3 regions of the Enterobacter cloacae complex sp. HYC033_NIDB genome follow, and region 1 is predicted to be linked to each of the others. Evidence: predicted binding sites of a transcription regulator. Region 1 holds the regulator's gene; each other region holds the start of a gene.

The links. Region 1 encodes CRP, which controls carbon source genes, mostly activating them, when cyclic AMP is high. Its sites were predicted from a motif close to ATGTGANNNNNNTCACAT; they were not measured.
Region 2: the regulator CRP is predicted to act here: its motif matches at 3,356-3,373, upstream of O1721_RS22965 (2-hydroxycarboxylate transporter family protein).
Region 3: the regulator CRP is predicted to act here: its motif matches at 7,947-7,964, upstream of msrB (peptide-methionine (R)-S-oxide reductase MsrB).

What each region holds. Positions count from the first base shown of each region.
Region 1 covers NZ_CP115123.1:346,512-356,939, forward strand. The annotation lists gene O1721_RS01770 (triphosphoribosyl-dephospho-CoA synthase) at 1-675, opposite strand, end outside; gene mdcA (malonate decarboxylase subunit alpha) at 675-2,330, opposite strand; gene O1721_RS01780 (hydrolase) at 2,559-3,578, shown strand; gene O1721_RS01785 (YheU family protein) at 3,578-3,796, shown strand; gene O1721_RS01790 (phosphoribulokinase) at 3,827-4,696, shown strand; gene O1721_RS01795 (OsmC family protein) at 4,791-5,195, opposite strand; gene crp (cAMP-activated global transcriptional regulator CRP) at 5,506-6,138, shown strand; gene O1721_RS01805 (YccS/YhfK family putative transporter) at 6,196-8,283, shown strand; gene argD (bifunctional acetylornithine/succinyldiaminopimelate transaminase) at 8,280-9,500, opposite strand; gene pabA (aminodeoxychorismate synthase component 2) at 9,588-10,151, opposite strand; gene O1721_RS01820 (putative adenosine monophosphate-protein transferase Fic) at 10,182-10,428, opposite strand, start outside.
Region 2 covers NZ_CP115123.1:4,785,126-4,795,553, reverse strand. The annotation lists gene O1721_RS22980 (ornithine decarboxylase) at 1-757, shown strand, start outside; gene O1721_RS22975 (response regulator) at 833-1,525, opposite strand; gene O1721_RS22970 (ATP-binding protein) at 1,515-3,152, opposite strand; gene O1721_RS22965 (2-hydroxycarboxylate transporter family protein) at 3,498-4,859, shown strand; gene O1721_RS22960 (fumarylacetoacetate hydrolase family protein) at 4,877-5,740, shown strand; gene citC ([citrate (pro-3S)-lyase] ligase) at 5,754-6,776, shown strand; gene citD (citrate lyase acyl carrier protein) at 6,793-7,086, shown strand; gene citE (citrate (pro-3S)-lyase subunit beta) at 7,083-7,958, shown strand; gene citF (citrate lyase subunit alpha) at 7,969-9,492, shown strand; gene citX (citrate lyase holo-[acyl-carrier protein] synthase) at 9,489-10,028, shown strand; gene citG (triphosphoribosyl-dephospho-CoA synthase CitG) at 10,006-10,428, shown strand, end outside.
Region 3 covers NZ_CP115123.1:2,740,181-2,750,608, reverse strand. The annotation lists gene O1721_RS13230 (DNA topoisomerase III) at 1-89, opposite strand, end outside; gene selD (selenide, water dikinase SelD) at 94-1,137, opposite strand; gene O1721_RS13220 (NAD(P)H nitroreductase) at 1,254-1,805, opposite strand; gene sppA (signal peptide peptidase SppA) at 1,973-3,829, shown strand; gene ansA (asparaginase) at 3,892-4,908, shown strand; gene pncA (bifunctional nicotinamidase/pyrazinamidase) at 4,918-5,559, shown strand; gene chiD (chitinase ChiD) at 5,779-7,035, shown strand; gene O1721_RS13195 (YeaC family protein) at 7,096-7,374, opposite strand; gene msrB (peptide-methionine (R)-S-oxide reductase MsrB) at 7,416-7,829, opposite strand; gene gapA (glyceraldehyde-3-phosphate dehydrogenase) at 8,171-9,166, shown strand; gene O1721_RS13180 (D-hexose-6-phosphate mutarotase) at 9,241-10,125, shown strand; gene O1721_RS13175 (MipA/OmpV family protein) at 10,192-10,428, opposite strand, start outside.

The DNA of each region.
Region 1 (10,428 bases):
GGCGTCCAGCCCCTCCATGCCGGCGCGCGACAGCACGCAGGTGTCGGTGAGCGAGGTCATGATCGCCATCAGCGCGTCGAGTCTGGCCTGCGTTTCGCTGCTGCCGTTGAGACGGCTGAGGCGAAGCTGCGGCAGCGCGCGCTGCATGATGTGCGGAAACGCCTGCTGAGCCTCTTCACGCGCGCCCGGCACACGGTAGCGGTGCGTGACGCGTAACCCCTTGCTGAACACTTTCGGCGCCGCGTCATCCGGCAGCTTCGCCAGCTGAGCGGCGGTGTTCGCGACGGTTTGCGCCCGGGCATCGCCGCCCAGCATCGCCACCGCGCTCACCAGCAATCCCAGCGCCCAGATCGCGCCACGGTGCGTGTTCACGCCGTCGGTAGCGGCCATCATCTGCCGTTCACCTTCGCGACCCAGGCGGCCAACGGTTTGCCTGAGGGCAATATCCGCCGGACGCTGCCAGCTCTGCTGCGCCAGCGCCTGAAACGTGGGGGTCAGGCTGTGAGCGGAGCGCTCCATCAGCGCAAGCGATAAATCGTGGTGCGCGCCGTTCCCCCGGCTGTCCACCAGACCGGGCTTCGGGCTTAAACGTGCTTCGTCAATCAGACACTGCGTGGCGGTTCGCGCCAGCCATTCGGCACCGCCTTCAACCTGGATCTGGGGCAGAAGTTTCATTACCAGCTCCGGAATTTCGCAGGTGGGTTGTAAAGACCGCCGGACCATTCCACCAGGTCCGCGACGCTACCGGCCGCCAGCAGCGAACGGGTGGCATCGGTGCGGCGAATGCCCATATCTTCCGGATACACAACCTTGCCGCTCTGGCGCAGTTCCGCCACGCGTTTGGCGTCAACGCCCAGACCGATATCGGTGATACCCGCCACGGCGGCGACCATGGCGCGACGCTCTTCCAGATCTTTCGCCCGGTAGAGGTAAGCAATCCCCTCTTCCGTCAGCACGTGGGTGACGTCATCGCCGTAAATCATGACCGGCGCCAGCGGCATACCAGAGGCTTTCGCGACCTCAACGGCGTCGAGTTTTTCCACGAAGGTTGGCTTCACGCCCGCCTGGAAGGTTTCCACCATCTGCACGACCAGCTTTTTACCGCGCTGCATCGGGTCAGGCTCGGTGATCATGTTCAGCCAGGCCGGTGTGGCGTGGCGACGACCGTGCGGATCGTGGCCCATGTTTGGCGCGCCGCCGAAGCCGGAAAGGCGGCCGCGGGTCACGGTTGAGGAGTTAGCGTAACCATCAACCTGTAGCGTGGAGCCGATAAACATATCGACCGCGTACTGACCAGCCAGCTGGCAGAAGGCGCGGTTAGAGCGCATGGAGCCGTCGGCACCGGTAAAGAACACGTCAGGACGGGCGCGGATGTACTCTTCCATTCCCAGCTCGCCGCCGAAGCAGTGGACGCTCTCCACCCAGCCGCTTTCGATGGCCGGGATCAGCGTTGGATGCGGGTTCAGGGTCCAGTGTTTACAGATTTTGCCTTTGAGTCCGAGCTGTTCGCCGTAGGTTGGCAGCAGCAGCTCGATCGCTGCGGTGTTAAAGCCAATCCCGTGGTTCAGGGACTGCACCTGGTGTTCAGCATAGATGCCTTTAATCGCCATCATCGCCATCAGGATATGTTCCTGTTTGATCAGGCGCGGGTCACGGGTGAAGAGCGGTTCGATAAAGAACGGCTTATCGGCAACCACCACAAAATCAATCCACGAGCCCGGAATATCCACACGCGGCAGGTCGCACTCGTCGTCCACCAGCTCGTTCACCTGCGCGATGACGATGCCGTCATGGAATGCGGCGGCTTCCACCAGCGCCGGAGTATCTTCGGTACTCGCCCCGGTATAGAGGTTGCCTTTGCGGTCCGCTTTAAAACCGGCAATCAGCGCCACGTTTGGCGATAGGTCGACGTATAAACGTGAGTAGAGTTCGATGTAGGTGTGAATCGCCCCGATTTCGAGCTGACCATCCTCCAGCAATTGGGAGATTCGCAGGCTTTGCGTACCGGAGAAGGAGAAGTCCAGCTTGCGGGCGATGCCTTTCTCAAAGATGTCCAGATGTTCGCTGCGGCCCACGCTCGGCATGATCATATGCAGATCGTGCACGATTTGCGGGTTCACTTCCGCCAGTGAACGGGAAAGGAAATCCGCCTGCTTCTGGTTGTTGCCTTCCAGAACGACTTTGTCGCCTGGTGCGATCAGTTTTTCCAGCATGGCGACAAGATCGCCGGTTGGCAGTACCTTGCCCTGCACCGGTACGGACGCCAGACGACGCGCTTTCTCACTGCGTCGGGTGTTCCATTGCCGGGTGGGTGTTTGCCCAGATAACATTATTAACCTCCTGATTCAGCACATCATTCTGATTTGCTTAACGTTGAGTAAAGTGTGCGCTCTGGTGAGAAAGGCATCAATTAAGCGTAGAGCCAAATCATTAGCCTGAGAGTAATAATCAAGGTAAATATTTGTGATCGGGATCAGTTCATGTTTCGGAAAAACGGGCTAAACGGGGTACAATTCGGAAGGTATAGTTAATTTCTGACAAGAATCAGCATCGCCCTTATGACCCAAATCATTCCCTCAGACTTCGACATTGCAGCCGAAGAGAGCGCAGAGTTCGTGCCCATGCGCGGTGTGGCTAACCCTCACCTGCAAACCATGCTGCCGCGCCTGATCCGCCACAAGGTACAGTTCACCCCGCACTGGCAACGGCTGGATTTGCCGGATGGCGATTTTTTGGATCTCGCCTGGAGCGAAGATCCGGATCGGGCCAGACATAAACCCCGTCTGGTGGTGTTTCACGGTCTGGAAGGCAGCCTGCACAGCCCTTACGCACACGGTCTCATTGAGGCGGCGAAAGCCCGCGGCTGGCTTGGGGTAGTGATGCATTTTCGCGGATGCAGCGGCGAGCCTAATCGTCAGAAACGTATTTATCACTCGGGTGAAACCGAGGACGGTACCTGGTTCCTGCGCTGGCTAAGAGACAATTTCGGCGAGGCGCCAACGGCAGCGGTGGGGTATTCCCTGGGCGGCAATATGCTGGCCTGCCTGCTGGCGAAGGAGAGCGACGCCGTACCGCTGGATGCGGCGGTGATCGTCTCTGCGCCCTTTATGCTGGAGCAGTGCAGCTATCATATGGAAAAGGGGTTTTCGCGAGTGTACCAGCGCTACCTGCTCAACCTGCTGAAAGCCAACGCCGCGCGCAAGCTGAAGGCCTATCCGGATACGCTGCCTGTGACGCTGCAACAGCTCAAACGCGTGAAGCGCCTGCGCGAGTTTGATGATTTGATCACCTCGAAAATTCACGGCTTTGCCGATGCGATTGACTATTACCGTCAGTGCAGCGCCATGCCTTTACTGAACCAAATCACGAAACCTACGCTGATTATCCACGCCAAAGATGATCCGTTTATGGATCACCACTCGATTCCGGCGCCCGATCATCTGCCGGCCAATGTGGAGTATCAGCTCACCCAATTCGGGGGACACGTCGGCTTTGTCGGCGGCACGCTGCGTCGGCCAAAAATGTGGCTTGAGACGCGTATTCCCGACTGGTTAACGGCTTATCTGGACGGTAAATAATGATTATTCCCTGGCAGGATCTCTCTCCCGACACGCTCGATAATCTGATTGAAAGCTTTGTCTTGCGCGAAGGCACCGATTATGGTGAACATGAACGTTCGCTTGAACAAAAGGTCAACGATGTTAAGCGCCAGCTTAAAAGCGGCGACGTGGTGCTGGTATGGTCCGAACTGCATGAGACGGTCAATATCATGCCCCGCAACGCGTTTCACGGCTGATCTTTACACTTTTCCAGTCAGGGAGTTGCTATGTCTGCCAGACATCCGGTTATTGCCGTTACGGGTTCGAGTGGGGCGGGAACCACTACCACCAGCCTCGCCTTCCGCAAGATCTTCGCCCAGCTTAACTTACGGGCGGCAGAGGTAGAAGGCGACAGCTTTCACCGCTACACGCGCCCGGAGATGGATATGGCCATCCGCAAAGCGCGCGATCTGGGTAAACACATCAGCTACTTCGGCCCGGAGGCCAATGACTTCGGCCTGCTGGAGCAAACCTTCCGTGAATACGGGCAAAGCGGTACCGGGCAGTCCCGCAAGTATCTCCACACCTACGATGAAGCCGTGCCCTGGAACCAGGTCCCCGGCACGTTCACGCCCTGGCAGCCGCTGCCGGAACCGACTGACGTGCTGTTTTACGAAGGATTGCACGGCGGCGTGGTGACGCCTCAGCACGACGTGGCGCGCCACGTGGATTTGCTGGTGGGGGTGGTGCCGATTGTTAACCTTGAGTGGATCCAGAAGCTGACGCGTGACATGAGCGAGCGCGGCCATTCGCGAGAGGCGGTCATGGACTCGGTGGTGCGCTCCATGGACGATTACATCAACTTCCTGACGCCGCAGTTCTCCCGAACCCACATTAACTTCCAGCGCGTCCCCACCGTGGACACCTCCAACCCGTTCGCTGCAAAAAGCATCCCGTCGCTGGACGAGAGCTTTGTGGTGATCCACTTCCGCAACCTGGAAGGCATTGATTACCCCTGGCTGCTGGCGATGCTACAGGGTTCGTTTATTTCGCACATGAATACGTTAGTGGTACCGGGCGGAAAAATGGGGCTGGCAATGGAGCTGATCATGACACCGCTGGTGCAGCGGCTGATGGAAGGAAAGCAGATCGCGTGACACCTGTTGCCGGATGGCGCTTCGCTTATCCGGCATACGTTCGTGCAGTTGTAGCTTTTGTAGGGCGGGTCAGCGCAGCGCCACCCGCCAAAAATTAAGCCGCGATCACTTCATACGAATGGGTGATTTTTACCGCTTTCTCCAGCATTAACGCCACAGAGCAGTATTTTTCCGCAGACAGGTCAACCGCACGCGAGACCGCCGCATCCTTCAGTTCTTTGCCGGTGACGATAAAGTGCAAATTAATATGCGTGAACAGGCGGGGCGCCTCTTCACGACGTTCCGACGTCAGCTTCACTTCACAATCGGTCACGTCATGACGGCCTTTTTGCAGGATCGACACCACGTCGATCGCGCTGCATCCGCCCGCCGCCATCAGCACCATTTCCATCGGGCTTGGCGCTTTATCGCCGGAGTTGCCATCCATCAAAACCTGGTGCCCGGAAGCAGACTCGCCCAGGAACGTTAACCCTTCAACCCATTTCACACGCGCTTGCATATTCACTCACTCCAACGTTGCATTTTTTATGACAGATTACGTGTACGTTACATTTCTCGCAACGGAAGGCGACCTGCGTCATGCTGAAGCGAGACACCAGGAGACACGCGGCGAAAGCTATGCTAAAACACTCTGGATGCTACAGTAATACATTGACGTTACACATGTATGCAGAGGACATCAAACTTTACTGGCTGCGAAACGTTACGACAGCCGACTTCCCAGGTATGGGTAAGAATTCGATTGCAACCCCAGAGTCCGGATGCATCTTATGACTCTGGTGACAGCTTATAACAGAGGATAACAGCGCATGGTGCTTGGCAAACCGCAAACAGACCCGACTCTCGAATGGTTCTTGTCTCATTGCCACATTCATAAGTACCCATCAAAGAGCACGCTGATTCACCAGGGTGAAAAAGCGGAAACGTTGTATTACATCGTTAAAGGCTCGGTGGCCGTGCTGATCAAAGATGAAGAAGGGAAAGAGATGATCCTTTCTTATCTGAACCAGGGCGATTTTATCGGTGAACTGGGCCTGTTTGAAGAAGGCCAGGAACGTAGCGCCTGGGTTCGTGCAAAAACAGCATGTGAAGTGGCTGAAATTTCTTACAAGAAATTCCGTCAGCTGATTCAGGTCAACCCTGACATCCTGATGCGTCTTTCTTCCCAGATGGCACGCCGTCTGCAAGTGACCTCTGAGAAGGTGGGTAACCTCGCCTTCCTGGACGTGACCGGTCGTATCGCGCAGACGCTGTTGAACCTGGCGAAACAGCCAGACGCCATGACCCACCCTGACGGTATGCAAATTAAAATTACCCGCCAGGAAATCGGTCAGATCGTCGGCTGCTCCCGTGAAACAGTGGGCCGTATCCTGAAGATGCTGGAAGACCAGAACCTGATCTCTGCCCACGGTAAAACTATCGTGGTCTACGGAACCCGTTAATTTCGGTCAAACGGCGTGCCGCCGCAGGGTGGCACGCCGTTTTTGTCTCTACTCCTCATGTGGCGCAGGCTGATCTATCACCCGGAAGTTAACTACGCACTGCGACAAACGCTGGTGTTGTGTCTTCCCGTGGCCGTGGGCCTGATCCTCGGACATCTTCAGCAAGGCCTGCTGTTTTCTCTTGTGCCCGCCTGCTGCAACATTGCCGGTCTGGATACGCCGCATAAACGCTTTTTTAAACGTCTGATTATTGGCGGCTGCCTGTTTGCCGGCTGTAGCCTTGCCGTACAACTCTTACTGGCCCGCGACATTCCTCTGCCGCTGATCCTGACCGTGCTGGCGATGACGCTCGGCGTCACCGCCGAAATCAGCTCGCTGCACGCCCGCCTGCTTCCCGCGTCGCTGATTGCCGCCATCTTCACCTTAAGCCTTGCGGGCAATATGCCGGTGTGGGAGCCATTGCTGATCTACGCCCTCGGCACGCTGTGGTACGGGCTGTTTAACTGGTTCTGGTTCTGGCTGTGGCGGGAACAGCCGCTGCGCGAATCCCTGAGCCTGCTCTACGTGCAACTTGCTGAATACTGCGAAGCAAAATACACCCTGCTCACTCAACATACCGACCCGGAAAAATCCCTGCCGCCGCTGCTGGCGCGCCAGCAAAAAGTGGTGGATCTGATCAGCCAGTGCTATCAGCAGTTGCACATGCTTGCCGCCAACAAAAATCATGAATACAAGCGGCTGCTGCGAACCTTCCAGGTCGGGCTGGATTTGCAGGAGCATATCTCCGTCAGCCTTCATAATCCGGAAGAGGTGCAAAAGCTGGTGGAGCGCAGCCATGCGGAAGCGGTGATCCGCTGGAACGCGCAGACCGTCGCGGCCCGCCTGCGGGTGCTGGCTGACGATATCCTCTATCACCGCTACCCGACGCGCTTTAACATGGACAAACAGCTCGGCGCGCTGGAAAAGATTGCGCGTCAGCACGCGGATAACCCGGTCGGGCAATTTGCTGCCTGGCATTTCAGCCGCATCGCCCGGGTGTTACGCACCCAGCGCCCGCTTTATGCCCGGGACCTGATGGCCGATAAGCAAAAACGGCTGCCGCTGCTGCCCGCGCTCAAAAGCTATCTATCACTGAAATCTTCCGCCCTGCGCAATGCCGCGCGGATCAGTGTGATGCTGAGCATCGCCAGCCTGATGGGAATGGCCCTGCACCTGCCGAAACCCTACTGGATCTTAATGACCGTGCTGTTTGTCACCCAGAACGGCTATGGCGCCACGCGGGTGCGCATTCTGCATCGGGCGGGCGGTACGATGGCGGGGCTGATTATCGCGGGCGTGACGCTGCACTTTCACGTGCCGGAAGGCTATACCCTGGCCGGTATGCTGGCGATCACGCTGGTGAGCTACCTGATCATCCGCAAAAACTACGGCTGGGCGATGGTGGGCTTTACGGTCACGGCGGTGTATACCCTGCAACTGCTCACGCTTAACGGGGAACAGTTTATTATTGCCCGGCTGGTCGATACGCTAATTGGCTGCCTGATCGCCTTTGGCGGCATGGTCTGGTTGTGGCCGCAGTGGCAAAGCGGGTTGCTGAGGCAGAACGCCCACGACGCGCTCGAAGCCGATCAGCAGGCCATTCGTCTTATTCTAAGCGATGACCCGCAGCCCTCTCCGCTGGCCTACGAGCGCATGAAGGTCAACCAGGCGCATAACGCCCTGTTCAACTCCCTTAACCAGGCCATGCAGGAGCCGGGCTTTAACGCGCACTATCTGGCTGACATGAAGCTGTGGGTCACGCACAGCCAGTTTATCGTCGAGCACATCAATGCCATGACGACGCTGGCGCGGGAGCACACGATGCTGACGACGGATCTGGCGCAGCGCTATTTGCAGTCGTGTGAAATTGCGTTGCAGCGCTGTCAGCAGCGTCTGGAGTATGACGCGCCGGGCGAGTCAGGGGATTCGAACATTCTGGAAGCGCCGGAGACGCTGACCCACGGGCCGATGAGCACCCTTGAGCAGCATTTACAGCGCGTTCTCGGGCACCTGAACACCATGCACACCATTTCGTCGGTGGCATGGCGTCAGCGCCCGCATCACGGGATTTGGTTAACGCGCCGGTTAAAACGAACCGCGTATTAGCCGCTGACGATCTTCGCGACCGCCGCGGCAAAACGGGTTAATCCGTCTTCGATGTCTTTGTCTTCCACCACCAGCGATGGCGCAAAGCGCATCACGTCCGGCCCGGCGTTGAGCACCATGACGCCTTCGTGCGCGGCGGCGTGCAGGAAATCGCGCGCGCGGCCTTTGTACTGCGGCTTCAGTTCGGCGCCCATCAGCAGCCCCATCCCGCGGATGTCGCTGAAGACATCAAACTGTTGGTCAATCTGCTGGAGATGTTTCACAAACAGGTCGCGTTTCGCATTCACGCCATTCAGGACGTCCGGCGTATTAATGATGTCGAACGCCGCACCCGCCACGGCGCACGCCAGCGGATTACCGCCGTAGGTAGAGCCGTGTGAGCCCACATGAAATGCGGAAGCGATATCCTGGGTGGTGAGCACCGCACTGACCGGGAAACCGCCGCCGAGCGCTTTCGCGCTGGTGAGAATATCCGGCGTTACGCCGTAGTGCATATAAGCAAACAGGTCTCCGGTACGCCCCATCCCACACTGCACTTCATCAAACACCAGCAGCGCCTGGTGCTCGTCGCACAGCTCGCGCAGCCCTTGCAGAAATTCCGGGGTGGCCGCCGTGACGCCGCCTTCCCCCTGAATGGGCTCGACCACCACGGCACAGGTGTGATCGTCCATCACCGCTTTAACGGCGTGCAGATCGTTAAACGGCACGTGGATGATATCCGCAGGTTTCGGACCAAAGCCGTCGGAATACTTCGGCTGGCCGCCAACGGAAACGGTAAAGAAGGAGCGACCGTGGAAGGCGTTATGGAAGGCGATGATTTTGGTTTTGTATGGGCTATGACGCGTGGTTGCGTAGTAGCGCGCCAGCTTAAAGGCGGTTTCGTTGGCTTCGGTGCCGGAGTTCATAAACAGCACGCGTTCGGCGAAGGTGGCATCGATGATCTTACGCCCCAGACGCAGCGCCGGTTCGTTGGTGAACACGTTGCTCGTGTGCCACAGCGTTTCGCCCTGCGTTTTCAGCGCGTCCACCAGCGCAGGATGGCAATGGCCCAGCGCCGTCACCGCAATACCGCCTGCGAAATCAACATACTCGTTGCCCTGCTGATCCCAGACGCGGCTGCCTCTCCCTTTCACCGGGATAAACTCAGCCGGTGCATAAATCGGCAGGATCACTTCATCGAATGTCGCGCGGGTAATTGCTGGTTGTTCAGTTGCCATGTCATGACCATCCATTTTTATGTCACATTGATTGTGAAAATATAATCACAAAATATGCATAAAAAATCACAACAAGGCAACAGATATTCAGCGATTAAGGAAATTGGCCAGCAGCGCGTGCCCCTGTTCGCTGAGAATGCTTTCCGGGTGGAACTGCACGCCTTCCAGATCGTACTCACGGTGACGAATGCCCATGATCTCCTGCGTCTCGCTCCAGGCGGTGACCTCAAAGCAGGCCGGCAGGGTCGGCGGATCAATGATCAGAGAATGGTAGCGCGTCACGGTTAACGGATTGTTTAGCCCCAGAAATACGCCGGTACCGGTGTGCGTGACCGGAGAGGTTTTGCCGTGCATGACTTTCGCGGCACGGACAATGGTGGCGCCAAAGACCTGCGCAATGGCCTGATGACCCAGGCAGACGCCCAGAATCGGCAGTTTGCCCGCATAATGGCGGATCGCCTCCAGCGAGATACCGGACTCCGAAGGGGTACACGGCCCCGGCGAAATCACGATTTTCTGGGGTGCCAGCGCGTAAATGTCAGCCAGCGCGATCTCATCGTTACGGCGGACAACCACCTCTGCCCCCAGCTCACAAAAATACTGGTAAAGGTTCCAGGTAAAGGAATCGTAGTTATCAATCAGCAGAATCATGGCGGCTCCTGAAAAAATGGCCGCCCTATTTTACGCAGATTCCCGCGCTTCGCTCACAACTTTGGCAAAGATGGCGTTCAGGGCTGTCAAATCCCCCATTGCCCCGCTCTGATTGGCGGCTGCCCAGTCGTTCGGGTCGATCCCCTGCCAGTTCAGCACATAGCCCGCATGAATAGCCAGTTGTTCAAAGAAGATCCGCTGGGCCACGCCATTACCGCTCATAAACGGATGTAGCATGTTGATTTCACAGTAGTAATGACTGATTCTGTCTGTAAAC
Region 2 (10,428 bases), 450 kb from region 1:
CTTTAGTTTTGAACCGGGTGCAAAATGGCACGGTTTTGAAGGCTATGCCCGCGAGCAGTATTTCGTCGATCCGTGCAAGCTGCTGCTGACCACGCCGGGCATTGATGCTGAAACAGGGCACTATACCGATTTCGGCATTCCGGCGACCATTCTCGCCCACTACCTGCGCGAGAACGGCATTGTGCCGGAGAAGTGCGATCTCAACTCCATCCTGTTCCTGCTGACGCCAGCCGAGAGCGCGGAGAAGCTAATGCAGCTGGTGGCGATGCTGGGGCAGTTTGAACAGCATATTGAAGACGACACGCCGCTCGCGGATGTGCTTCCGACCATCTGTCAGAAATACCCGGTGCGTTACCGCGACTACACGATCCGTCAGCTGTGCCAGGAGATGCACGATCTTTACGTCAGCTTTAACGTGAAGGATTTACAGAAGGCGATGTTCCGTCAGGAGAGCCTGCCTGCCGTGGTGATGAACCCGCAGGATGCCAACCAGGAGTACATTCGCGGGAACGTCGAACTGGTGCGTATTCGTGACGCCGAAGGACGCATTGCCGCCGAAGGTGCGCTGCCATACCCGCCGGGCGTGCTGTGTGTGGTGCCCGGGGAAGTCTGGGGTGGAGCAGTACAGCGCTATTTCCTGGCGCTGGAAGAGGGCATTAATATGCTGCCGGGTTTCTCGCCAGAGTTGCAGGGCGTTTACAGCGAGAAAGATGCGGACGGGATTAAGCGGCTGTATGGATACGTATTGAATGTCTGAACGTAGGCCGGGTAAGCGTTAGCGCCACCCGGCGAGTGCCCGGCGGCGCAAGCTTACCGGGCCTACAATACTGCGTCAGGCTTCTGCGCGGCGGTACATCCTTCTCGGATGCCCAATCTTCCCGTACAGCATCTCCACCGTCAGAAAACCCACCTCCACGCAGTGTTCCAGATAGCGCCGGGTGGTGGTTTTACTCAGGCCCGTCTCGCTCACCACCTCATCCACCGTAAAACAGTGCGCCGCCTTGTTGTTAAACAGCATTTGCACCCGCGCCAGCGTGTTCTCCTCTATCCCTTTGCTGCCGTTGTCCAGGCGATAGTTTTTCGCCTGCAATTGATAGAGTGAATCTACGTTCTGCTGGTCGACGATCTTCCAGACGCGCTGCTGTTCGGCAAACTGCACAAAACGTTCCAGCGACTGGCTCAGGCGCTTCCAGGAAACCGGCTTGAGGATGTAGTCGAACGCGCCGTTACGAATTGCCTGGCTACAGGTGTCCATATCGCTGGCGGCGGTGATGAAAATCACCGAGCAGTTGGCGCGGGTGAGCATCGGGTTGCTGATAAGGGTGATGCCTTTGCCGTCCGGCAGGTAGTTATCCAGCAGCATCAGCTTCGGCTGTTTGCTCTCCAGTTGTACCTGCGCGTCGGCCAGCGACGCGGCAATCCCCACCAGCCTCAGGCGCGGATGTTTACCGATAAGCTCCGCGTGCAGTTGCGCCAGTTCGTTCTCGTCTTCAACAATCAGTACGTCGATAAGTTCATGTTGCATAGTCGGTATCTTCCAGTTCCTGTACGGGGTGCCGGGCCGTTCCCGTGGCGGGAATAAACAGTGAGAAAATGGCACCGCGTGGGGTGTTATCGGCAACTTCAATTGCACCGCCAGCCTGTGTGACGTAGCTTTCAATCAGATACAGGCCAATACCATGATCGCCGCGCGTTTTGGTGGTGATGCCGCGCTCAAAGATCCGGTCGCGGATCTCCGGTGTGATGCCGACGCCCTGGTCGGCGACTTCAATAATCAGTTCCTGCTCGTTCAGCTTTATCAGCACGTCCACCGGGGCATGCGGGAGCGGTGCACGCTGGGTCGCTTCAATGGCGTTATCCAGCAAGTTCCCGATGATCGAGATAAGTTCCGATTCGAGCAGCGGCAGGAACGGTTTATCCACCCGGCAGGCCGGGTCGAAACTCAGCTCAACGCCTTTTTCACTCGCGCGGGCGGCCTTTCCAAGCAGCAAACCACACAGCGTCGGAGAGCTAAAGCGGGACGAGATAAAGTCCAGCAGCTCCTGAGCGTGTTCCGACTGCGCCTGTATGTAGCGAATCGCTTCGTCATAACGGCCCATATGCAGCAGGCCGGACAGCGTAGTCATGCGGTTCAGCTGTTCATGGCGCATGATGCGCAGGTTATCAACGTAGCGCTTCACCTGGCTGAGCTGGGCGCTGAGCGAGTCGATCTCGTTGCGATCGCGAAAGGTGATCACCCAGCCCTGCAACGCATCTTCCAGCATGATCCGCACCCGGCTGGCAATAACTGTGAGATCGTTAAAGCGACAGATCTCATCGTGGGTGTCTTTCGCAAGCATGGTTTGCGCGTTGAAGAACGGAACGGGCGCGATCACCTGGCTGATGAGCTGACCCCGCAGTTCGCGGGCGGGCTGGCGTAAGCCTAATAATTTACGCGCCGCCTGGTTGATCACCTCAATGCGGAGATCGTCGTCGATGGCAATCACCCCTTCATAAATGGATTCCATCATCGCCTTTTGCTGGCGCACCAGCAGGCCGATTTCGCGCGGCTCCAGAGAGAATATCTGCTTCTTGATGCTGCGGGTGAAGAACCAGGAGAAAATAAACAGGGCGATAAGCAGCAGCACGGCGGCAATCAGGATATTAACCACCTTGTTGACGGTGATGGTGTCCAGATAGCTCGTGAGATAGCCTACCGAAACAATCCCCACCACCTGCCCGGCATCATTAAAAATGGGCGCTTTGCTGCGCAGCGAAATGCCTAACCCGCCCTTGCGGATGGTGATGGTGCTTTTGCCGTGTAATACCTCGTCGTTATCTCCGCCAACCAGCGTTTTGCCTACCCGGTCGGCAAACACGGAGTGGAAAAGATGCAGCCCCTTATTGTCACCAATCACAATAAAACTGGCGTCGCTGCGGGCGGCTATTTTCTGCATAAAGTCATGGATACCCAGGATATCCTTTTGTTCGACTTCTTTTCGCAGGGTAGGAATAAGCGCAATTTCTTCGGCCTGTATTTTTGCGCGCGCGCTCATTTCCTGATAAAGCTGCCTGCCGACATCGACATAATAATATCCGCCCAGTAATGCGAACAGCACTGAGAAAAAGGCGACCAGCGAAATAAACAGCTTGATCTGAAACGATACTTTCATAACTATCACGCGAGATATCAACAGGTCGGCTGAATATATCATCTTTTAAAGCCAGGATGCCCGCTTTGCCGAAAACTTGTGATCCCTTGCACAGCGCAGCCTGTAAAAGATTTTTCCGAAAGTCTCATCCTCTTAAGGTTAAATGAATAAATGTTATTTCTTTGTTCAGTTAAGAAAAGAAACCATAAAAACCACGGCAATAAATAAGGCGTAAATCACATTAAATAAAAGAAACCATTAAAACCATAGCGTCCATTAAAACTTCGCTTTTAATATGCCATCCCTCACATAAAGTAAGCCTTTGTGACTCTAAGCTGAACGCACAAAATAACTAAGGGGCTTATTATGAGCACAACTGACGATTCATTCTCTGTTACCCACGACCCGATTGATATTCAGCGGCCATCGCTCAAAGAGCGCTGGTGGCATATTATGGATACCTGGAAAATCGGCATTATTCCTCTGCCGCTGTTCGTTCTGGCGGGCGCGCTGATTGCGATTGATTGCCTGGGCGGAAAACTGCCGAGCGACATTGTGGTCATGGTGGCCACGCTGGCCTTCTTCGGCTTTGCCTGCGGTGAGTTCGGCAAACGCCTGCCGATTGTCGGCAAGCTCGGTGCGGCGGCAATTTGCGCCACCTTTATCCCTTCCGCGCTGGTCTATTACGGCCTGCTGCCGGACGTGGTGGTTGAGTCCACGACCAAATTCTATAAATCCACCAATATTCTCTACCTCTATATCTGCTGCATTATCGTCGGCAGCATCATGAGTATGAACCGCACCGTGCTGATCCAGGGCTTCCTGCGCATCTTCTTCCCGATGCTGTGCGGTGAAATCGTCGGCATGATTGTCGGCATGGGTGTTGGGCTGGCGCTGGGCCTCGAGCCGTTCCAGATCTTCTTCTTTATCATTCTGCCGATCATGGCGGGCGGCGTCGGGGAAGGGGCGATCCCGCTCTCTATCGGCTATGCCACCCTGCTGCATATGGATCAGGGCGTGGCGCTCGGCCGCGTGCTGCCGATGGTGATGCTCGGCGGCCTGACGGCGATCATTATCTCCGGCTGCCTCAACCAGCTCGGGAAACGCTACCCGCACCTGACCGGTGAAGGCCAGCTGATGCCGAATCGCGCCAACGCTGATGCCACTGTTTCCCAACCTGCGTTCTCCGGCAAAGCGGACGTGACGACCATCGCCTCGGGCGCGCTGCTGGCGGTGCTGCTGTACATGCTGGGCATGCTCGGTCACAAGCTGATTGGTCTGCCAGCGCCGGTGGGCATGTTGTTTATGGCGGTGCTGGTGAAGCTCTGCAACGGCGCCTCTCCGCGTCTGCTGGAGGGTTCCCAGGTGGTGTACAAATTCTTCCAGACCTCCGTGACCTACCCAATCCTCTTCGCTGTCGGCGTGGCGATTACCCCATGGCATGAACTGGTGGCGGCGTTCACCGTCAGCAACCTGCTGGTGATTGTCAGCACCGTTTCCGCGCTGGTGGCGACCGGATTCTTCGTTGGCAAAAAGATTGGTATGCACCCGATTGATGTCGCCATCGTCTCCTGCTGTCAGAGCGGGCAGGGCGGCACCGGTGATGTGGCGATCCTGACCGCAGGCAACCGCATGAGCCTGATGCCATTCGCCCAGATTGCTACCCGTATCGGCGGCGCGATTAACGTCTCTGTCTCACTGCTGATTCTGGGCAACTTCCTCGTTTAAGTTTTCAGGAAAGAACAATGAAACTCGCAAGCTTTTTATACCAGGGAAAACGCAGCTACGGCATCGTACAGGCCGAAGGCGTGATTGATTTGGGCCGCCGCCTGGGCGACCGCTATGGCGACCTTAAAGCGCTGTTGCAGGGGAACGGGCTGGCGCAGGCCACCCGTTTTCTGAACGACGCGGTGGATGTACCGCTGAACGCCATCACCTTCTTACCGGTGATTGTCCAGCCGGAAAAAATCCTCTGCGTGGGCATGAACTATGCCGACAAGCGCAAGGAGTTTGACCAGCACAACCCGGCCCCGACGCTGTTTGTCCGCTTCCCGGACTCACAGACCGGCCACAACGAGCCGGTGCTGAAGCCGCGCCACTCCAGCGAGTTCGACTACGAAGGCGAGCTGGCTGTGATCATCGGCAAAGGCGGGGAGAACATCAGCCGCGACGACGCCCTGCGCCACGTGGCGGGCTACAGCTGTTACATGGACGGCTCCGCCCGCGACTGGCAGCACACCTGGTTCACCGCCGGGAAAAACTGGCGGCAGACCGGGGCGTTCGGCCCGTGGATGGCGACGGCGGATGAGATCCCGGACCCGCACAGCCTGGCGATCCGCACCTGGCTGAACGGCCGCATGGTGCAGGAGGACAACACCAGCAGCATGATCCACAAGGTGGCGGAACTGATCGAGTATATCAGCACCTTCACCCGTCTCAGCCCGGGCGACGTGATCATCACCGGCTCGCCTGGTGGCGTGGGTAAAAAGCGCAACCCGCCGCTGTTTATGAAGGAGGGGGATCGCATTGAGGTGGAGATCGAGCATATCGGTCATCTGAGCAACGTGATCGTGGAAGCGCCAGCCGTCGGGCTCGCGGCAGCGCACTGAGTAAGGCGGCAGCATGCAATCGCAACCCATTGATTTTCGGCACACCGTTGTGGCGAAACACCCGGAACGCTTAAGCCAGATCCGCTACCTGCTGGCAGACAGCGGCCTTGGCCTGGACAACGACATCACGCTGTTTGTCGAAGCCTGGTCCGGCGCGCAGCTGGTGGGTTGCGCCGGGCTGGCTGCCAACGTCATCAAATGCGTGGCGGTCAACGAGCAGCTTCGTGGGGAAAACCTCAGCGCGCGTCTGCTGGCAGAGGTGGAAAACGCGGCGCTGGAGCGCGGCCATTTTCACCTCTTCCTCTGCACCCGTCCGTGCAATAAGGAGCGCTTTGGCCGCAGCGGTTTCTGGCCGATTGCCCAGAGCGGGAACAACGCGGTGCTAATGGAGAACACTCCGCAGGGGATCGCGCGCTACTGCCGATCCCTGCGCGCGAAGCGCCGGTGTGGGGAAAAAACGGGCGCGATCGTGATGAACGCCAATCCCTTCACCCTCGGCCATCGTCATCTGGTGGAGCAGGCGGCGACGCAGTGCGATGCCCTGCATCTGTTTGTGGTGCGTGAAGACGCCTCGTTCTTCCCGTTCAGCGCGCGCATTGAGATGGTGCGTGCGGGCGTGGCGCATCTGCCGAACGTGGTGGTGCATGAAGGCTCGCAGTACATCATCTCCCGCGCCACCTTCCCGGCCTACTTCCTGAAGGAGACCGGCAAAGTGCAGCAGGCGTGGAGCGAGATCGACGTGCTGATCTTCCGGGACTATATCGCCCCGGCGCTGGGCATCACGCACCGCTTCATCGGCTCGGAGCCGTTCTGCGACATCACGCGGCAATACAACCAGACGCTGCACGACCTGCTGGCCTCGCACATCGACGTGGTGGAGATGCCGCGCATCAAAGCCACCGGCAACGCCATTTCGGCCTCGGAAGTGCGCCGTTTACTCAAGACACAGCAGTTTTCCCGGATCCGGGAGATTGTCCCGGACTCCACCTTCGCGCACCTCGAAGCACATTATCGTGCGAGTGCGGAAGTCGCATAACTATCAGGAATTTATCATGAATATTGTAAGGGAGGCGCTGGCCGGAACGCAGGAGTCCAGCGACCTGATGGTGAAAATCGCCCCCGCTCACGGTGAGCTGGAGATTGTCATCCACAGTGAAGTGATTAAGCAGTTTGGCGAGCAAATACGCCAGGTGGTCAACGACACATTGCGCGCCATGAACGTGCACCAGGGATTAATCATTATTGAAGACAAAGGGGCGCTGGACTGTGTGATCCGCGCTCGCCTGCAAAGCGCGCTTCTGCGTGCCGCCGATGAACAGGCCATCAACTGGGGGGCGCTGAAATGAGCAAACTCCGCCGCAGTATGCTGTTCCTGCCAGGCGCCAATGCCGCCATGCTCTCTACCGCCTTTATCTACCGCCCTGACTCCATCATGTTTGACCTTGAGGACGCCGTGGCCCTGCGCGAGAAAGACACCGCGCGCATGCTGGTGTTCCACGCGTTGCAGCACCAGATGTATCAGGATATCGAAACCGTGGTGCGCATTAACCCGCTGAACACGCCATTTGGCCTGCTGGATCTGGAGGCCGCCGTGCGCGCGGGCGTGGACGTGATTCGCCTGCCGAAAACCGACACCCCGGATGACATCTACGAGCTGGAAGGCCACCTCGAGCGCATTGAGCAAGCGTGCGGGCGCGAAGTGGGTTCCACCCGCGTGATGGCGGCGATTGAATCGGCCATTGGCGTTATCAACGCCGTGGCGATTGCCCGCAGCTCCCCGCGCCTGATCGGCATCGCACTGGCCGCCTTTGACTACGTGATGGACATGCAGACCGAGCGCGGCGACGGCACCGAGCTGTTCTACGCCCGCTGCGCCGTGCTGCACGCCGCACGCGCCGCCGGTATCGACGCCTTCGACGTGGTGTGGTCCGACGTTAACGACGAAGCCGGGTTCCTGCGCGAGGTCGACCTGATCCGCAAGATGGGCTTTAACGGCAAATCGCTGATTAACCCGCGCCAGATAGACCTGCTGCACAACGCCTACGCCCCGACTCAGGAAGAGGTGGATCACGCCAAAAGGGTGATTGAGGCGGCAGAAGAGGGCGAGCGTAACGGCCTGGGTGTGGTCTCGCTCAACGGCAAAATGGTGGATGCACCGATTATTAACCACGCGCAGGTGGTGCTGGAGCGCGCGGCGGCCTCCGGCGTGCGTCGGTAAGGATGACATAATGAATCAGACAGAACTTCTCCATGTGAATTTCCCCCATCTGCGGGATCTGAAACCCTTTGATACTGCCCACAGCGCGACGCCGTGGCTGGCGGACAGCGAGACGAAGCACAGCCGCAAGCTCTGCGCCTCTATTGAAGAGGCGGTAAAGCGCAGCGGCTTGCAGGACGGGATGACCATCTCTTTCCACCATGCCTTTCGCGAAGGCGACCGGGTGATCAACACCGTCGTGGCGCTGCTGGCGCGGATGGGCTTCAAAAATCTGACCCTGGCTTCCAGCTCGCTGATGACCTGCAACGACGCGCTGATCGAGCATATCGAGAGTGGCGTCATCACCCGGATTTACACCTCCGGCATGCGCGGCAGGCTGGCGGATGCCATCTCCCACGGGCTGATGGACGAGCCGGTGCAAATTCACTCCCACGGCGGGCGCGTGAAGCTGCTCCAGGACGGCGAGCTGAATATCGACGTGGCGTTTCTCGGCGTGCCGTGCAGCGATGAGTTTGGCAACGCCAACGGCACGCACGGAAAATCGTGCTGCGGTTCGCTGGGCTACGCCATGGTGGATGCGCACTTTGCCCGTAAGGTGGTGCTGCTTACGGAAGAACTGGTGCCGTTTCCGAATATGCCCGCCAGCCTGGTGCAGGATCAGGTGGACTACATCGTGCAGGTGGAGAGCGTGGGCGACCCGGCGAAAATCAGCGTCGGCGCGGCGCGCGTCACCAGCAACCCGCGCGAGCTGATGATCGCCCGCTATGCGGCGGACGTGATTGAACACTCTGGCTATTTCAAACCAGGCTTCTCGATGCAGACCGGTTCCGGCGCAGCGGCCACCGCCTGCACCCGTTTTATGGAAGAGAAGATGGAGCGCGGCGGCGTGAAGGCGCGCTTCGCCCTTGGCGGCATCACCGGCAGCCTGGTGGATCTGCACGAGAAGGGGCTCATCGAAAAGCTGCTCGACACCCAGTGCTTTGACGGCCAGGCAGCGGCCTCGCTGGCGCGCAACCTGAACCACGTGGAGATCTCCACCAACGTCTACGCCAACCCCGGCAGCAAGGCGGCAAGCTGCGACCAGCTCGACGTGGTGATCCTCAGCGCCCTGGAAATCGACGTCGACTTTAACGTCAATGTCATCACCGGCTCCGATGGCGTGATGCGTGGCGCATCCGGCGGACACTGCGACGTGGCGGCGGCAGCCAACCTGACCATTGTGGTCGCGCCGCTGCTGCGAAGCCGCATCCCGACCGTCGTGAAGCGCGTTACCACCCGCCTCACGCCGGGGGAGAGCATTGACGTGCTGGTCACCGACCACGGTATTGCGGTCAACCCGGCGCGCCCGGAGATCCGCGAACGACTCATGGAAGCAGGGCTGAAGGTTGTAGATATCAACGCGCTGTATGAACGAGCGATTTCGTTGACAGGCGTACCGAAACCGATTGAGTTCACCGACAAAATCGTCGGGGTGATCCGCTACCGCGACGGCAGCGTGATCGACACCGTGCGACAGGTAAAGGAGGAAGTGTGACGATTGCGACACCCGTGCGGACGGGTGTCAGCCTGGACGAACTGCTGGCGGCGAAAGAGCGCCGCGCAGCGCGCCAGGCTGACATGCTTGCGCACTATCAACAACCGGTGATCTCCCTCACGCTGGTTACGCCCGGGGAGATCAAAGACAGCCTGCGCTATCGCAACACCATGGGTGTGGCGTTACAGATGTGCGACCAGCTGCTGTGGGAAAACCGCTGGCAGGTGCTGGACCGCCGGGTGCTGTGGCTACCCACCGGACCTGAAGCCTTGTGGTGCGTAGCCCATCCGGCGGCGGAAATTAAAGCGCACTGTGCAGAACTGGAGCAGACGCACCCGCTCGGCAGGCTGTGGGATCTGGATGTGATCTGCCCTCAGCACGGCCACGTCGGGCGTCAGTCGCTGGGGGCGAATCTCAGACGCTGCCTGATCTGTGACGAGCCCGCTCATGCCTGTTCCCGTTCGCGCAATCACCCCGCTGAGCAGGTTGTTTCCCGCGTGGAGAAGATGATCGATGACTGGTTTGCTCGCGACTGAACCGCGCCCGGTTGACGTGCCTGCGCTTGCCGCAGAGGCGCTGTGGCAGGAGCTGGAGCTGACGCCAAAACCGGGTCTGGTGGACAGGCTCAATAACGGCTCCCATTGCGATATGGACCATGCCTTGTTTGTCCGCAGCATTATGGCGATTACGCCGTGGTTTGCCCGGTTTGCGGAACTGGGTGAAGCACATGCGGCCAAACCTGCCGATCGGCAGTTGCGGATTCTCCGCCCGATGGGAATGGCCTGCGAGCAGGCAATGTACGCCGCCACGGGCGGGGTAAATACCCACAAGGGCGGTATTTTTGCCCTCGGTTTGCTCTGCTTCGCCGCCGGGCGTGTGAAAAATATCTCTGCGGATAGCCTCTGTTGTGAGGTAAGTAACATCTGTCGTGGGCTG
Region 3 (10,428 bases), 2.4 Mb from region 1:
ATAAAGCCGTCTCCTTTGCGATGCGGCCTGGGCAGCACATCGGCGATGGCACGCGCCAGACTCGGCTTTTCGGCAATAAACAACCGCATCGAATTAACGGATCTCAATCATCGGGCGACCACCGCGGGCGGTCACCAGCTCACCAATGGCCGTCAGGGTGATGCCAAACTCGGCAGCCGTCGCCTGAACGTCAGCTTCAGCTTCCGGCGTCACCGCCAGCAGCAGGCCGCCGGAGGTTTGCGGATCGCACAGCAGGTTACGCCACGCTTCCGGCATTTCGCCCATTAAATGGCCGTAGCTGGCGAAGTTGCGCTGCGTCCCGCCCGGCACTGCGCCCTGAGCAATGTACTCTTCCACGCCCGGCAGCTTAGGCACATCCTGATACCAGACCTGCGCCTGCACGCCCGCGCCCTGACAGACTTCAGAGAGGTGCCCCAGCAGACCAAAACCGGTCACGTCGGTCATGGCCTTCACGCCGTCGATATTGGCGAATGCCGCACCGGCGAGGTTCATCTGGCACATCACTTCCGTTGCCAGACCGATATGCTCGGGCTTCAGCAGGGATTTCTTCTCGGCAGTGGTCAGTACGCCAATGCCCAGCGGCTTAGTGAGGAACAGCTTGCAGCCCGCCTGCGCCGTGCTGTTGCGCTTCACGCGCTCGGTCGGCACCACGCCGGTGACGGCCAGGCCGAAGATCGGCTCCGGCGCATCGATAGAGTGACCACCGGCCAGGGCAATACCCGCCTGCTGGCAGGCAAAGCGTCCGCCTTCGATCACGTCGCGGGCAATCTCCGGCGGGAGGGTGTTAATCGGCCAGCCCAGAATGGCGATCGCCATAATCGGTTTACCGCCCATCGCAAAGATATCGCTGATGGCGTTGGTGGCCGCAATGCGCCCGAAGTCGAACGGGTTGTCGACAATCGGCATAAAGAAGTCAGTAGTGCTGATAATGCTGGTGCCGTTACCCAGGTCATAAACCGCTGCATCGTCACGCGTTTCGTTACCGACAAGCAGGTTCGGGTCGACAAACTTCGCCTGCTCACTGTGCAGGATGGTCTCCAGCACTTTCGGGGAAATTTTACAACCGCAACCGGCTCCGTGGCTGTATTGCGTTAAACGAATGGTTTGCTCGCTCATGGACGTCTCCTGTCATCTCAATCGCGCTATGGTAGCGCTCATTCCATAAAGAGGTAAGTATGACTGTCTGAATTCTGCGGCGGATGCTCAGAATCCAGACAGTTTAGCGCGGGTGATTAAAAACGGCTGACGAAAGGCGTGGTGTCCGGCACGCTAATGGTGCTGGAAGCTTTAAGCTGCGGGGTGCCAAGATAGAGGAAGCCGACAATTTTATCCTGTTCGCCGCAGGAGAAACCTTCCCGCACGGCGGCGCTCCCGGTCAGCGGTCCGGTGCGCCAGATGCCATTGAAGCCCTGCGCGACGGCGGCCATTTGCATCGCCATTACCGCGCAGCCTGCGGACATTTCCTGCTCCCAGACCGGCACCTTATGGTCGGCCTGACATTTCGCCACGACAGCGATGATCATCGGCGCGCGGAATGGCGCACTGCGGGCTTTATCAATCCCCTTCTCATCCTGGCCTGCGGCAACAGCCCCCTGCTCCAGCAGCTGGCTGAAGCGGTCGCGCCCTTCGCCTTCAATAATAAAGAAGTGCCACGGCTGCAATGTGCCATGGTCCGGCGCACGCATTCCGGCACGCAGAATGTTTTCCAGCTGCTCGCCGACGGGTGCCGGTTCGGCCAGGCGGGAAGCGCTACGACGGTTAACAAGCAGTTCAAGTGCGTCCATTGGTTAACTCCTTTCATGAAATTTACTCACAAAATTAACACGACAGCAGAATTTGTTACAGCGTGGCAGGCGATTCCTGCTGACAAGTGGCGGTTGGGTCATTACGATAACCGCACATTACCGTCCCGTGGCGACGGAAACAGTCCTTTTCTGGTTAGGGAGAATACATGCGAACCCTTTGGCGAATCTTTGCCGGTTTCTTTAAATGGACGTGGCGACTGCTCAACTTCGTCCGCAACCTGGTGATGAACATCTTCTTCATCTTCCTGGTCCTGGTATGCGCAGGTATCTGGATGCATATCAGCAACGCAAACCAGTCGCAGCATTCGACGCGCGGCGCGCTGTTACTCGATATCACCGGGGTGATTGTTGATAAGCCATCGACCAGCAACCGTCTGGGCGTGATTGGTCGCCAGCTGTTCGGCGCAACGTCAGACCGTCTTCAGGAAAACTCCCTGTTTGATATCGTCGACACCATCCGTCAGGCTAAAGACGATCGTAACATTACCGGTATCGTGCTGGACCTGAAAGATTTTGCCGGCGCCGATCAGCCGTCAATGCAGTACATCGGTAAGGCGCTGCGCGAATTCCGCGACAGCGGTAAACCGGTTATTGCCATTGGCGACAGCTACACCCAGGGACAATATTATCTGGCGAGCTTTGCCAATAAGATCTGGCTTTCGCCACAGGGTACGGTCGATCTGCATGGCTTTGCCACTAACGGTCTGTACTACAAATCGCTGCTCGACAAGCTGAAGGTCACCACCCACGTCTTCCGCGTTGGGACCTATAAATCCGCCGTGGAGCCGTTTATCCGCGATGATATGTCCCCTGCCGCCCGTGAAGCGGACAGCCGCTGGATTGGCGAGCTGTGGCAGAACTACCTCGGCACCATTGCCGCTAACCGTCAGATTACCGCTGAGCAGGTCTTCCCGGGCGCGCGCGGCGTGCTGGACGGCCTGCGCAAGGTGGACGGCGATACAGCGAAATACGCGCTTGATAACAAACTGGTCGATCAGCTGGGTTCCAGCGCTGAAATTGAAAAAGCGCTGACCAAACAGTTCGGCTGGAGTAAAGAGGATAAAAACTACAGCGCCATCAGCATGTATGACTACGCCGCGAAAAAGCCGGACGACAGTGGTGACAGCATCGCCGTGGTGTTTGCTAACGGGGCCATTATGGATGGCGAAGAAACGCCGGGGAACGTCGGCGGGGACACTACCGCGTCGCAGATCCGCGATGCGCGCCTGGATCCGAAAGTGAAGGCGATTGTCCTGCGGGTGAACAGCCCTGGCGGCAGCGTCAGCGCCTCTGAAGTGATCCGTGCTGAACTGGCCGCCGCGCGCGCCGCGGGCAAGCCTGTAGTGGTATCGATGGGCGGCATGGCGGCTTCCGGGGGGTACTGGATCTCGACGCCAGCCAACTACATTGTGGCTAACCCAAGCACGCTGACCGGTTCGATTGGCATCTTCGGCGTGATCAACACCGTAGAGAACAGCCTGGATTATCTCGGCGTCCACACCGACGGCGTTTCCACCTCGCCGCTGGCGGATGTGTCCGTCACCAAATCCCTGCCGCCTGAGGTGTCTGAGATGATGCAGCTCAGCATTGAGAGTGGCTATAAACGTTTCATCACGCTGGTTGCGGACTCCCGTAAAAAGACGCCCGATCAGATTGACCAGATCGCTCAGGGCCATGTCTGGACCGGCCAGGACGCGAAGAGTAACGGCCTGGTAGACAGTCTGGGTGACTTCGACGACGCCGTGAAGAAAGCAGCGGAGCTGGCGAAGCTCAAGCAGTGGCACGTGGACTATTATCAGGACGAACCAACGTTCTTCGATATGGTCGTGGACAGCATGTCCGGCTCCGTTCGTGCCATGCTGCCGGACGCGCTTCAGGCTTATCTGCCGGCGCCGGTGGCGACCGCGGCGAAAGCCATGAAAGCGGAGAGCGACAAGCTCGCAGCCTTTAATGATCCACAAAGCCGCTACGCGTTTTGCCTGACCTGTGCGAACGTGCGTTAAAAACCGTCCCCTCTTCCCGTGAAGAGGGGATTTTTTCTTTTGAAGAACAAGAACTCATTACCATGCAGAAGAAATCAATTTATGTCGCCTATACCGGCGGTACCATCGGTATGCAGCGCTCAGAAAATGGCTATATCCCGGTTTCCGGCCACTTACAGCGCCAGCTGGCGCTGATGCCTGAATTCCACCGTCCGGAAATGCCGGACTTTACCATCCACGAATATGAGCCGCTGATGGACTCCTCCGACATGACGCCGGAAGACTGGCAGCATATTGCGGACGATATTAAAGCCCATTACGACCAGTACGACGGCTTCGTGATCCTGCACGGTACCGACACCATGGCGTTCACCGCCTCGGCGCTCTCCTTCATGCTGGAGAACCTGAGCAAGCCCGTCATCGTGACCGGCTCGCAGATCCCGCTGGCGGAACTGCGTTCAGACGGGCAGATCAACCTGCTTAACTCCCTGTACGTGGCCGCTAATTACCCGATCAACGAGGTAACGCTGTTCTTCAACAACCGACTGTACCGCGGGAACCGTACCACTAAAGCGCACGCTGACGGCTTTGACGCTTTTGCCTCACCTAACCTGCAACCGCTGCTGGAAGCGGGGATCCATATCCGTCGTCTGGGCACGCCGCCCGCGCCGAATACCGCAGGCGAGCTGATCGTTCACCCCATCACCCCGCAGCCGATTGGCGTAGTGACGATTTATCCGGGTATTTCCGCTGACGTGGTGCGCAACTTCCTGCGCCAGCCGGTGAAGGCGCTGATCCTGCGCTCCTATGGTGTGGGTAACGCCCCGCAGAACGGTGAATTCCTGAAAGAGCTTCAGGAGGCGAGCGATCGCGGGATTGTGGTGGTCAACCTCACCCAGTGTATGTCCGGCAAAGTCAATATGGGCGGCTACGCCACCGGTAATGCCCTGGCGCACGCTGGGGTGATCAGTGGTTTCGATATGACCGTTGAGGCAACGCTGACTAAACTTCACTATTTACTGAGTCAGGATCTGGATATTGATTCCATTCGCCGCGCCATGATGCAAAACCTGCGCGGTGAACTGACGCCGGACGAATAAGGAGGTCCCATGAAGCAACGCGCCCTGTTACTGGTCGATTTGCAAAATGATTTCTGTGCGGGCGGTGCGCTGGCCGTCGCGGAAGGCGACAGCACCGTAGACGTCGCGAATTCGCTGATTGAGTGGTGTAAAGCTCGTGGTGAAGCGGTGGTGGCGAGTCAGGACTGGCATCCGGCAAACCACGGCAGCTTTGCCAGCCAGCACAACGTTGAGCCTTACAGCCAGGGCGAACTGGACGGGCTGGCGCAAACCTTCTGGCCCGATCACTGCGTGCAGCAGACGGAAGGCGCTGAGCTGCATCCGCTGCTGAACCAGAAGGCCATCGACGCGGTGTTCCACAAAGGTGAAAACCCAACCATCGACAGCTACAGCGCGTTCTTTGATAACGGTCATCGTCAGAAGACGGCGCTGGACGCGTGGTTGCGCCACCATGAGATCACCGAGCTGATTGTGCTGGGCCTGGCGACGGATTACTGCGTGAAGTTCACCGTGCTGGATGCGCTCCAGTTGGGCTATACCGTGAATGTCATCACCGACGGCTGTCGCGGGGTGAATATTCAGCCGCATGACAGCGCTCAGGCGTTTATGGATATGGCCGCAGAAGGCGCAACGCTGTATACGCTGGCTGACTGGATGGAGACGCAGGCGTAAGCTTTTTAGCCGGGTGACGGCTTAGCCTTACCCGGCCTACTTTCTCTGGTTTTGTAGACCGGGTAAGCGTCAGCGCCACCCGGCATTTCTTCCCCAATCCCCATAAAGTGAACTCCCTCGCATCACAAGCGAAACGGCGATGCTATTCTCTTCAGGCTGTTTTTTCGCCACGCCTTTTCTGTGGCGTGGTTATTTTTATTTGGTCAAAGAGGAACTTATATGAAACGTTTGCCCTTGCTGGCAGCATTACCCTTGCTTTGCGCGTCACTGGCTTCCGCCGCGCCCCTGATGTCCGTGGGCTACTTCAATGGCGGTGGCGATGTTACCGCCGGACCGGGTGGCGATATTAATAAACTCGACGTCCGCCAGATCACTCACCTCAACTACTCGTTTGGTCTGGTCTATAACAACGAGAAAGACGAAACCAACGCCGTGCTGAAAGATCCGGCAAAACTGCATCAAATCTGGTTATCACCTAAGGTGGCATCCGATCTGGCGTTACTTCCTCAGCTTCGTAAACAAAACCCGAACCTGAAAGTCCTGCTTTCCGTTGGCGGCTGGGGCGCGCGTGGTTTTTCTGGTGCCGCGGCGACCAAAGAGAGTCGCGCGGTATTTATTCGCTCCGCGCAGGAGATCGTCAGTCAATACGGCCTGGACGGGATCGACCTGGACTGGGAATATCCGGTCAACGGCGCGTGGGGACTTGTCGAAAGCACCCCTGCCGACAGGGATAATTTCACCGCGCTGTTAAAAGAGATGCGTGACGCGTTTGGTAAGAAAAAGCTGGTCACGATTGCGGTGGGCGCGAATGCGGAAAGTCCGAAAAGCTGGGTGGATGTGAAAGCCATTGCCCCCCTGCTCGATTACATCAACCTGATGACCTACGACATGGCGTACGGTACTCAGTATTTTAACGCGAATCTGTATGACTCCAGCGCCTGGCCGACCGTGGCCGCTGCCGATAAATACAGCGTCGATTTTGTGGTGAATAACTATCTGGCCGCCGGGCTGAAGCCGCAGCAGATGAACCTCGGAATTGGTTTCTATGGGCGCGTGCCGAAACGTGCCGTAGAGCCAGGGATCGACTGGACGAAACCGGATGCGCAAAAAAATCCTGTCACCCAGCCCTACTTCGGGCCGCAGGAACTGAGCCTGTTTAAATCGCTTGGCTATGATCTGACCAAAGATACCTATGTGAAATACAACGATATCGTCCGCAAACTGCTGAACGATCCGCAGAAACGCTTTACCGAGCACTGGGACGAACAGGCGAAAGTGCCGTGGCTGTCGGTGAAATCCGCCGACGGTAAGGCGCTGTTTGCGATTTCCTATGAGAACCCGCGCTCCGTGGCGATCAAAGCGGATTACATCAAGGAAAAAGGTCTGGCTGGCGCCATGTTCTGGGAGTACGGGGCTGACGACGAGAACCAGCTCGCGAAACAGCTGGCGGAGTCGCTTGGGATCCCGCATCAGTAGTAAGACAATCAAGCCCTCTCCCACGGGGAGAGGGTTGGGTGAGGGCATCAACCCGCACCGTTATTGCATTTTCATCGTCGCAATCGGCTTCGGCGTGATGCCGAAGTCTTCTTTCAGCTCGCGCTTGCTTTTCATCACCATCTGACCGTTAGTGTCGATGGTCATGTGCTGGGCGTCGGTATTGTGACGCGCCTGCCACAGCATCACCAGCTGCAAACTGTTCTCTTTTTGCTCAGGTGTGAGCGCCACACCGTCCGGCCATTTTCCCAGCTCAACGGCCGTCACCAGACGCTGATAAACCTCCGGGGTCATACCTGCAATCATGTCATCAATATTCATGATCTCTCCCTTTCAAAGGAATAATTTGCTGAATCGTTTTTTCAACCCTTGGTCTGGTCGCCGTTTTCATCATCGGTAAAGCTCATGGAAGCCGAATTTACGCAGAAACGCTCCCCCGTCGGCTGCGGGCCATCCGGGAAAACATGCCCGAGATGGGCGTCGCAGTTCCCGCAACGAATTTCGGTGCGTACCATGCCGTGCGAGGTGTCCGTCAGGTAGCGGATCGCATCATCGCTTACAGGCTCGTAAAAGCTCGGCCAGCCGCAGCCAGAATCGTACTTCGTCTGGGAGTTAAACAGCGGTGCATCACACACCAGGCAGTGGTAGACGCCTTCCCGTTTGTTGTGCAGCAAACGCCCGGAAAACGGCGGTTCTGTGCCGTGATTTTGCGTCACGTAAAACTGCATCTCTGTAAGGTTTTTTTTCAAATCGTCGGGGTTACGTTGGTTCGACATATGCTTACATCTCGCTGTTGAAACAGACATCTTTTAACCCAGATTCTAACAAAACATTAACACCCGCGCGTGCACTTTTGTTCTAAACTTATGTGCCGCGAAAAGGCGGTCAGGCAATTGTGATCAATTTCACATTTTAATCCTGCGAGGCCTTTAAAATTCCGGGCGCAGCCCCCATGTGGTTGCTAGCTCAAAGGGAAAGTGAGGCGAGTCAGTCGCACAAACGTTAGTCACAGGATTGATTTGTCGCAATGATTGACACGATTCCGCTTGACGCTGCGTAAGGTTTTTGTAATTTTACAGGCAACCTTTTATTCACTAACAAATAGCTGGTGGAATATATGACTATCAAAGTAGGTATCAACGGTTTTGGCCGTATCGGCCGTATTGTTTTCCGTGCTGCTCAGAAACGTTCTGACATCGAAATCGTTGGTATCAACGATCTCCTGGACGCTGAATACATGGCGTACATGCTGAAGTACGACTCAACTCACGGTCGTTTCGACGGCACCGTTGAAGTGAAAGACGGCCACCTGGTTGTTAATGGCAAAACCATCCGCGTTACTGCTGAGAAAGACCCAGCTAACCTGAAATGGAACGAAATCGGTGTTGACGTTGTAGCTGAAGCTACCGGTATCTTCCTGACCGACGAAACTGCACGTAAACACATCACTGCGGGTGCGAAGAAAGTTGTTCTGACTGGTCCTTCCAAAGACAACACCCCAATGTTCGTTCGCGGTGCAAACTTCGAAACTTACGCTGGCCAGGACATCGTTTCCAACGCATCCTGCACCACCAACTGCCTGGCACCGCTGGCTAAAGTTATCAACGACAACTTCGGCATCATCGAAGGTCTGATGACTACCGTTCACGCAACCACCGCTACTCAGAAAACCGTTGATGGCCCGTCTCACAAAGACTGGCGCGGCGGCCGTGGCGCGGCTCAGAACATCATCCCATCTTCTACCGGTGCTGCTAAAGCAGTAGGTAAAGTACTGCCAGAACTGAATGGCAAACTGACTGGTATGGCGTTCCGCGTTCCAACTCCTAACGTATCCGTTGTTGACCTGACCGTTCGTCTGGAAAAAGCTGCTTCTTATGAAGAAATTAAGAAAGCAATCAAAGCTGCTTCCGAAGGCCCAATGAAAGGCGTTCTGGGTTATACCGAAGACGACGTTGTATCTACCGATTTCAACGGCGAAGTGTGCACTTCCGTGTTCGATGCTAAAGCAGGTATCGCACTGAACGACAACTTCGTGAAACTGGTTTCCTGGTACGACAACGAAACTGGCTACTCTAACAAAGTACTGGACCTGATCGCTCACATCTCCAAATAAGTTGAGATGAGTGCTTGATCCTAAAAGGCGACTTCGGTCGCCTTTTTTATTGTTTTTAGACAGAGGATTGCTTAATGATTAATAAAATTTTTGCACTTCCGGTAGTCGAACAACTTACCCCTGTGCTCTCCCGCCGTCAGATCGACGGTGCCGATATCATCGTCGTTGATCATCCGCGCGTTAAAGCCTCCGTAGCGCTCAATGGCGCCCACCTGCTCTCCTGGAAACCAGAAGGTGAAGAAGAAGGCCTGTGGCTGAGCGAGGCCACCTCGTTCAAAAAAGGGGCGGCGATCCGCGGCGGCGTACCGATCTGCTGGCCATGGTTTGGCCCGTCAGCGCAGCAGGGTTTACCCTCACACGGTTTCGCCCGTAACCAGCAGTGGACGCTGAAAGCCCACAACGAAGATGAAAACGGTGCGGTGTTGACCTTTGAACTCCAGGCGAATGATGAAACGCGTGCCCTGTGGCCACACGAGTTCACCCTGTATGCCCGCTTCAAGCTGGGTAAAACCTGCGAGATTGAACTGGAAGCGCACGGCGAATTTGAAACAACGTCCGCCCTGCACACCTATTTCAACGTAGGCGACATTCAGGCCGTTAAGGTGAGCGGACTTGGCGATACCTTTATCGACAAAGTGGATAACGCGAAAGAAGGCAAGCTGGACGACGGCGTGCAGACTTTCCCGGATCGTACCGACCGCGTGTATCTGCACCCGGAAGCCTGTAGCGTCATCCACGACAGCGCGCTGAACCGCGGTATTGATGTGGTTCATCACCACCACAGCAACGTGGTGGGCTGGAACCCGGGCCCTGCCCTTTCCGTCAGCATGGCGGATATCCCGGATGACGGTTACAAGACCTTCGTGTGCGTGGAAACCGCGTGCGTGACCGCGCCGCAGAAAACCAGCGAAGAAAAACCGTCCCGCTTAGGCCAGACGATCAAGATTGTGAAGCGCTAATATTGTTCAGGCATCATAAAAAACAAACGGGGCGCTAGCGCCCCGTTTTAATGCATCACGTTCTGGTCAGAACTTGTAGGTCACACCCACGGAGAAGATGCCAGACCAGGACTTGTCGACCATCGGGCTGTCTTTCACCTCATCGCTCAGACGAATGTAACGGCCAGTGCCGTACACATTCCAGTCACCGAGGAAGTTATACGAGGCGGTGAGTTCCAGGTACGGGTCCCAGCCATCATCCGCGCTGTAGCTCTTCAGACCGCTGCGGCGAGACTCCGCTTTAGACACGCCATAGTAGTAGTC